DNA from 2 places in the Thalassobaculum salexigens DSM 19539 genome. Region 1 is predicted to be linked to the other one. Evidence: riboswitches for the same ligand, from Rfam matches in the RefSeq annotation. Region 1 holds a riboswitch; the other holds the start of a gene.

Evidence for each region. A riboswitch is a leader RNA that binds a small molecule or an ion and turns the genes downstream of it on or off. The one in region 1 is predicted to bind cobalamin.
Region 2: it holds a riboswitch for cobalamin, as region 1 does, so the genes downstream of both, G578_RS0102415 (ribonucleoside-diphosphate reductase subunit alpha) here and G578_RS0100065 (TonB-dependent receptor domain-containing protein) in region 1, are expected to answer to the same signal.

Annotation. Positions count from the first base shown of each region.
Region 1 is NZ_AUIR01000012.1:8,783-12,651, forward strand. It holds gene G578_RS0100065 (TonB-dependent receptor domain-containing protein) at 1-1,877, opposite strand, end outside; cobalamin riboswitch at 2,000-2,209, opposite strand; gene G578_RS0100070 (L,D-transpeptidase family protein) at 2,317-3,869, shown strand, end outside.
Region 2 is NZ_AUIR01000012.1:522,254-526,122, reverse strand. It holds gene G578_RS0102420 (ribonucleotide-diphosphate reductase subunit beta) at 1-272, opposite strand, end outside; gene G578_RS0102415 (ribonucleoside-diphosphate reductase subunit alpha) at 263-2,215, opposite strand; cobalamin riboswitch at 2,307-2,508, opposite strand; gene G578_RS28925 (2Fe-2S iron-sulfur cluster-binding protein) at 2,521-2,679, shown strand; gene G578_RS0102405 (NAD(P)-dependent oxidoreductase) at 2,811-3,677, opposite strand; gene G578_RS0102400 (NAD(P)-dependent oxidoreductase) at 3,790-3,869, opposite strand, start outside.

The DNA of each region.
Region 1 (3,869 bases):
TTGTAGTCCTCGTCGAACAGGTTGGAGAGCTTGACGTCCACGCCCCAGTTCTCCGTCGCCTCCCAGCTCGCGCGCAGGTCGAGGGTGGTATAGGCGTCCAGCTTGGTGGTGTTGGCCAGATTGTCGTAGCGCTCGCTCTCGTGATGGACGTCGCCGCCGACCGCGAACTCACCGAGACCCAAGCCGAGACCGCCCAGCTCCCGGTCGACGGACAGGGTGTAGACCTGCTCGGCCCGACGCGGCAACTGGTTGCCGTCATTGGCGCCGCCCGACGCGTTCACCGGGTCGAGGAAGGTGGCGCCGGCCGACAGCAGGAAGCCCGCCACCTCGCCCGAGGCGGTCAGCTCCAGGCCGGTGATCCGCGCCTTGTCGACATTGGCCGGAGCGAAGATCGAGCTGTCATAGGCGATCAGGTCGTCGATCTCGGTGTGGAACAGGTTCGCCCCCAACTCGAAGCCGCCGACCTTGGCCGCCAGGCCGATCTCGGCGCTCTCCGAGCGCTCCGGCTCCAGGTCCTCGTTGCCGAAGCCCGGATAATACAGATCGTTGAAGGACGGCGCCTTGAACGCGGTGCCATAGGAGGCCGTCGCCCGCAGGTTGTCGGTGATCCGGTAGCCATAGGCGGCACCGCCGGTCAGATGACCGCCGAACTGCTCGTTCTCGTCCACCCGGCCGCTGAGCTGGACGGTGTGGCGGCCGAACTCGGCCCGGTGCTGGGCGAACACGCCCGTATTGTCGCGGCTGTCCTCCACATAGTCGGTCGAGCCACCGACCAGATCGCGCTGGAAGTCGGCGCCGAGCGTCGTCACCTGATCTTCCAGAAGATAGAGATCATTCTGCAAAGACAGTGAGTTGCGCTCTGTTTCAAACGTCGATTCGTATGTTCCATCGAGGAAGTTATCGGCGTCGTCCACGGTGTGGCCGGCGGCGACGGTCACATCCCAGAAGTCGGTCGGCGAGGCCAGGGCACGCAGACCGAGCACATAATTCACCGCCTCGGATTCGTTGGAGGTCGAGCCGTCGTACTCGTTCTCACTCGTCGCATAAAGACCGGTCGCTTCCATCTTGATACCATTAGAGAAAGCGTAGTCGAGCGCGCCAGTTACCGAGCTCCGCTCGAAGCCGTCCTTGTCCGGCTGGTTGGCGAAGCAGCCGCCGCCTGGAACGGTCGTGCCGTTGCCGCAGGAGTTGATGCCGTCGGTGCGGATGTAGTTGGTGCTGGCCGAAAAGCCGATACCGGAGGCCCGGCCGGAGAAGCCGGCGGTCCCTTCCATCGTATCGTTGCTGCCATAGCCGACGCTGGCATGGGCGCGGGTCGTCTCGGTCGGCTTGCGGGTGAAGATCTGGATGATGCCGCCCAGCGCCTCGGAGCCGTAGAGGTGGGAGCGCGGGCCGCGCACGACCTCGATCCGTTCCACGTCGTCGATCGACAGGCTCTCGAAATTGAAGGTGCCGAGCGTCGCCGAGCCGACCTTCACGCCGTTGATCAGCACCAGCACGTGGTCGCTCTCGGCACCGCGCAGGAAGACCGAGGTCGCCTTGCCCACCCCGCCGTTGTTGGTCAGGGTCAGGCCCGGTACCCGGCGCAGGGCATCCGGCACGGAGCGGATCTGGCGGCGCTCGATCTCCTCGCGGGTGATCACACTGACCGGCGCCAGGGTCTCGTCGGCGGTCTCCGCGATGCGCGAGGCGGTGACGATCACCTCGTCCGACGTGCTCACGGCGGCCCGCTCGCCGGCCGCCACCTGCTGGGCCCCGACCTGTTGGCCCCCAATCTGCTGGGCCTGCCCCGGGAGCGCCCCGGCGGCCATCAGAGCGGCGACCAGCGCTGCTCCTGTCAGGGATCGGCCCGTGATCAGGCGGTTCTCGAAAGTCATTCCATCCTCCTCGTCCGACGCACACCCGCGCGGCGTTGCAAAGCGACATCGACGGAAGGGATGGAAGGGGACGGCCCGGGACACGGGTCCACGGCCGAACCCGATCATCGCGCCCCGCGATATCGAGGTTTCACGCCGTGGCCGGTCTCCGGACTCGCGAGGGCGGACCCGGGGGTCCAGATCCTGCCGCGCCTTCCCATGCCATGGCGGCACAGTGGCGTTCTGCGACGGATCAACCTCGCCTACCGTTGCGGGGGCAGTGCCGGAGTCTGACCGGCTTCCCGTTTCATCCCGACCCTGTCTCGTGGGTCGGGACACCACATGCGATTGACGGCCGGACGCTACGGTCGAGGGGTCGGCCTGTCAATCTTCGCTTTAACGTCATAGGGTTCCGTTGAACCATCGACCCTTCAGACAACCGGAACGCGGGAGCCTTCGAATGACCGGCCCGACCCCAGTCCGTGCCATCCTCGCCGCCGCGCTGGCCCTTCTGATTTCGCTGACGGCGCCGGCGCTCGCCCAGAGTTCGGATCCAACGCCGGACTCGACGGCTGACTTCGCGCCGGACGCGGTCGTTGCAGCGTTCCTCGCCACACGGACGGACGGGTATGCCTGGGTCGAGGAGAATGAGGTCCCGACGCTCAACGCCAAGGGTGCCGCCGTCGTCCGGGTCCTGGAACGGGCCGAGCGCCAGGGTCTGCGTCCAGCCGATTACACGCTTCCCGCCGCCGACTCGCCGGAGAGCCTGGACCAGGCGGTCAGCCGGACGCTGCTGCGTTATCTGACCGACCTGCAGGCCGGCCGGGTGGCACCGAAGAAGGTCGATCCGGAGCTGTTCGTGTTCCCGCGCGACGTCGACGGGCTGGCGCTGCTGGACGCGGTGCATGCCGCGCCCGAAACCGCCAAGGCGATGGCCGATCTGGCGCCGGGCAATCCGATCTACCGCCGCCTGCGCCGGCTGCTGCTGGACTACCGCGCGCTGGCCCGCTCCGGCGGCTGGCACCCGGTGCCGGAGGGTCCGACCCTGAAACCGGGCATGACCGATCCCCGGGTTTCCGAAGTGCGGCGCCGCCTCTCCTCCACCGCCGACCTGACGCCGGCCTCCGGAGCGACGGACCTCTACGACCCGGCCCTGGAAAGCGCCGTGCGCCAGTTCCAGCGCCGCCACGGGCTGGATGCCGACGGCGCCATCGGCGCCAAGACGGTGGCGGCGATGAACGTGCCGGTGCGGGACCGCATCCGTCAGATCGTGCTCAACATGGAACGGTTCCGCTGGATGCCGGACGAATTCGGCGACGACCATGTGTTCGTCAATATGGCCGGATTCGAGCTCGACTATGTGGTCGGCGGGGTGACCCGGCTGGCCATGCGGGTGATCGTCGGCCGCCCCTACCGGGAGACGCCGATCTTCAGCGACACGATCCGCTACCTGGAGTTCAACCCGACCTGGAGCGTGCCGGCGAAGATCGCGGCCCAGGACCTGCTGCCGAAGATCAAGAAGGATCCGTCCTACCTGACCGCTGGCGGCTACGAGCTCTATGCGGGCTACCAGGACGGCGCGCCGCGGGTCGACCCGGCCAGCGTCGACTGGGCCGCCATCCCCAAGGGCCGGTTCCCCTACCGACTGCGCCAGGCGCCGGGCGAGAAGAACGCCCTGGGTCAGGTGAAGTTCATGTTCCCCAACCAGTTCGACGTCTATCTGCACGACACCCCGGCGCGCGAACTGTTCGCCAAGTCGGTCCGCAACTTCAGCTCGGGCTGCATCCGCCTGCAGAAGCCGATCACCCTGGCCGAGGTGATGCTGGCCGCCGACGGCCAGGACTCAACACAGGTCCGAAAGATCCTCGACGGCAAGAAGACCACCCGGGTCAACCTGAAGACCCCCGTGCCGGTGCACCTGACCTATCTGACCGCCTGGATCGGCGAGGGCGGCACCGTGGAGTTCCGCGACGACATCTATGGCCGCGACTCCCTGCTGGCGAACGCGCTGGG
Region 2 (3,869 bases), 510 kb from region 1:
TCCGACTGGGTGAAGAAGCGGAAGATCTGGGTCAGCAGGGCCCGCTCCGCCTCGCTCACCCGCGGCGAGGCCCAGTCCTTGAGGTCGCCGCCCAGCGGCACTTCCTCGCCCATCCAATGGGTCTGCTGCTGGCGCTTCCAGAACTCGTAGGCCCAGCCGTAGCGGCTGACGTCGTAGGTGCCGGTCGAATCCAGCAGGCCGACCCGGCCGGTGCCGATCAGCTCGCGCGGGTCGAGATGGACCAGGGAGGTCGCAGCGGGGTTCACTGACATGACAGGCACTCCTCGTAATCGGTCGGCTCGACGGTGAAGGCCTGGCGCTCCACGGCTTCGAGCTGTCCGGCGAACCCGGCCCGGCTGACCGATTTGGAGCGGCAGTAATACAGGCTCTTGATGCCCCGCTCCCAGGCGGTCCAGTGCAGCATGTGCAGGTCCCACTTGTGGATGTCGGCCGGCAGGAACAGGTTGAGCGACTGGCTCTGGCAGATGAACGGCGCGCGGTCCGCGGCGAAATCGATCAGCCAGCGCGGATCGATCTCGAAGGCCGTGCGGAACATCGACTTCTCGTCTTCCGTCAGGCAGTCGAGATGCTGCACCGAGCCCTCATGCTCCAGGATGCTCTCCCAGGTCTCCGACGTGTCAGCACCCTTGGCCGCCAGCAGCTTCTTGAGGTGCGGGTTGCGCACGGTGAAGGCGCCGGACAGGGTCTTGTGGGTGTAGATGTTGGCCGGGATCGGCTCGATGCAGGCGCTGGTACCGCCGCAGATGATGCTGATCGAGGCGGTTGGGGCGATCGCCAGCTTATGGCTGAACCGGCTCTGCATGCCGCGCTCGGCGGCGTCGGGGCAGGGGCCGCGCTCCTCGGCCAGGGTCACGGAGGCGGCATCGGCCTCGCGCCGGATCTTCTTGAAGATCCGCATGTTCCAGGACTTCGCCAGCGCGCTCTCGAACGGGATGCCCTGAGCCTGCAGGAAGGAGTGGAAGCCCATCACGCCCAGACCGACCGAGCGCTCGCGCATGGCCGAGTAGCGCGCCCGGGACATGCCGTCCGGGGCGTTCTCGATGAAGCTGGTCAGCACGTTGTCGAGCATCCGCAGCACGTCCTCGACGAAGCCCGGCTCCTCGTTCCACTGCTCCCAGGTCTCGATGTTCAGCGAGGACAGGCAACACACGGCGGTGCGCTCCTCGCCCAAATGATCCGCACCGGTCGGCAGAGTGATCTCGCTGCAGAGATTGGACGTCGAAACTTTCAGCCCCAGCTCGCGCTGATGCTTGGGCAGGTTGTTGTTCACGCTGTCGATGTAGAGCAGGTACGGCTCGCCGGTCTGCAGGCGGGTTTCCAGGATGCGCTGCCAAAGCTGGCGGGCGTCCACCTGGCGCATGACCGCGCCGTCCTTCGGGCTCTTCAGGTCGAACATCGCGCCGTCGCGCACCGCCTCCATGAAGGCGTCGGTGACGTTGATGCCGTGATGCAGGTTGAGGCCCTTGCGGTTGAAGTCTCCGCTGGCCTTGCGGATCTCCAGGAACTCCTCGATCTCCGGGTGGTGGATGTCGAGATAGACCGCCGCCGAGCCGCGCCGCAGGGAGCCCTGGCTGATCGCCAGGGTCAGGCCGTCCATGACGTGGATGAAGGGGATGATGCCCGAGGTCTCGCCGGTGCCCTTCACCGCTTCGCCGATCGAGCGCACCTTGCCCCAATAGGTGCCGATGCCGCCGCCGTTCGCCGCCAGCCAGACATTCTCGTTCCAGGTGTTCACGATGCCGTCGAGGGAATCCGGCACGGTGTTCAGGAAGCAGGAGATCGGCAGGCCGCGGGTGGTGCCGCCGTTGCTCAGGATCGGGGTCGCCGGCATGAACCACAGGCGGGACATGGCGTCGTACAGCCGCTGGGCGTGGTCGATGTCGTCGGCATAGGCGCAGGAGACCCGGGCGAACATTGCCTGGAAGTCCTCGCCCGGCATCAGATAGCGGTCGCGCAGGGTGGCCTTGCCGAACTCGGTCAGCAGCGAATCACGACCCCGGTCGAGCACCAGATCGTCGGGGGTGGGCGCCTTCGCCAGCGGACGCGGCAGGGGCGCGCGCTGCGGCTCCGGCCGGGCCGGTGTCACCGCAGCCGCCGGAGCCGTGGGCCGGGCGGTCGCCGGCGCCCTCGGCGCGGCGGGAGCGGGCGAGAAATTGCCAGTTTCGTCAAAGTCGTAGGCCAGCTGCGTAGACATGGACACCCCTCGTGTCGGTGGAGGGGGAGTCGGGAGGGCCTGCGGGAACGGGCAACAGCCCAGCAAGCGCCTTCCGGATCACCCCGCCCGGGACGGATATGCGCGCACGGCAGGTCTCCTGGCTCGCGGGTCCGGACGACTGTCTGGCCTTCCCAGCGTCCCATGGACACCAGTGACCCCTCATCGACAGCCGCTAGCCGCTTACAGTTGCGGGGGCAGCTCCGGTCTTGCACCGGAATTCCCTCTTAGCCCTAGATATTGGTTATCCAGGGACCGTGAACGCTGCATTTAGTAACGATTGCGCCATGGCGTCAATGCTTTCCTGCGGTACCTGCACGGTCCATGTGACGTCCGGCCAGACCCACATGGTCCATAACGGCGGCATCCGCGAGGACGAGGTGGAGGAGGGCCATGTGCTCGCCTGCTGCACCCAGCCCATCGGAACGATCGAAGTCGAGGTCTGAGGGGGGCCACTCACTCCTCTTCCCTCACTCCCCGGATTTAGTCCGGGGCCCACGCGTGAGGCCGCACGGTCCTCCGTCAGATCACGCGGAACAGTAACTAAGTCCGGGGAGTGTAGAGAAGGGCGAGGGAACTAGCTCTTCGTCCCGTCCCGCACGATCTCCACGATCCGAGACAGATCCTGATCGGCCCGCCCCTGGAACTTGCCATGCAGCATGACCAGCCGGGCCGCCTGACACACCCACATGGGCACGCCCAGCGACTCGCCCTGCTCGATGGCGAGGTTCACGTCCTTCATCAGGATCTCGACCGTCGCGCCGAAATCGAAGCTGCCCGGGACGATGTTGTTGGGGAACACGTTGGTGGTGGCGAAGTTCTTGCCGGTGCCGTTGTTCAGCACCTGCAGCATGGTCTCCGGCGCGATGCCGCCCTTCTCGGCCATGGTCATGGCCTCGGACGTCGCGACAAGGCCGACCGCGAACAGGATGTTGTTGGTCAGCTTCATGGTCTGGGCCGCGCCGGGTGTGTCGCCCGCCACCACGACCGTGGGCCCCCAGGCGCGGAACACCGGGTCGAGCCGGGCCACCGTCTCCGGATCGCCGGACACCATGACGGCGAGGGTGCCGGCGGCGGCACCGGCCGGTCCGCCGCTGATCGGCGCGTCGATCACCGTCACGCCGCGCTCGGCGCAGAGCCGTTCGACCTCGGCGACGAAGGGCCCGCCGACGGTACAGGTGTTCACCAGGGTCTTCAGCGCGCCGCCGGCGAGCAGGTCGTCCAGGGCTTGGCGGAAGATCGCCAGGGTCGGCAGCGAGACCACCACCGTGTCGCAGGCATCGGCCAACTCCGCCGGCGAGCCGGCCCGACGCGCCTGGCGGTCCAGCAGCGGCTGCATCGCCTCGTCACGGATGTCGTGGACCCAGAGCTCGTGGCCGGCATCGAGCAGCTTGCCCGCCATGGGGCGGCCCATATTGCCGATGCCGAGAAATCCGATGCGCATTGTCGTCCTCCCATGGGCGGCCGGGAGGGTCATCGCGGTCGGACCGGTGCCTCCCTTGTGCCGAAAGCCAGCAGGTCCCGCCGGAGCGTGTGCCGGCGGGACCTGGTATCCGTTACTTCTTGAGGCGCGGCTTCTCGATGTTGGCGAGGTCGCAATGGGCGTCGACCATGGCGGAGAAGTCCTGGGCGCCGA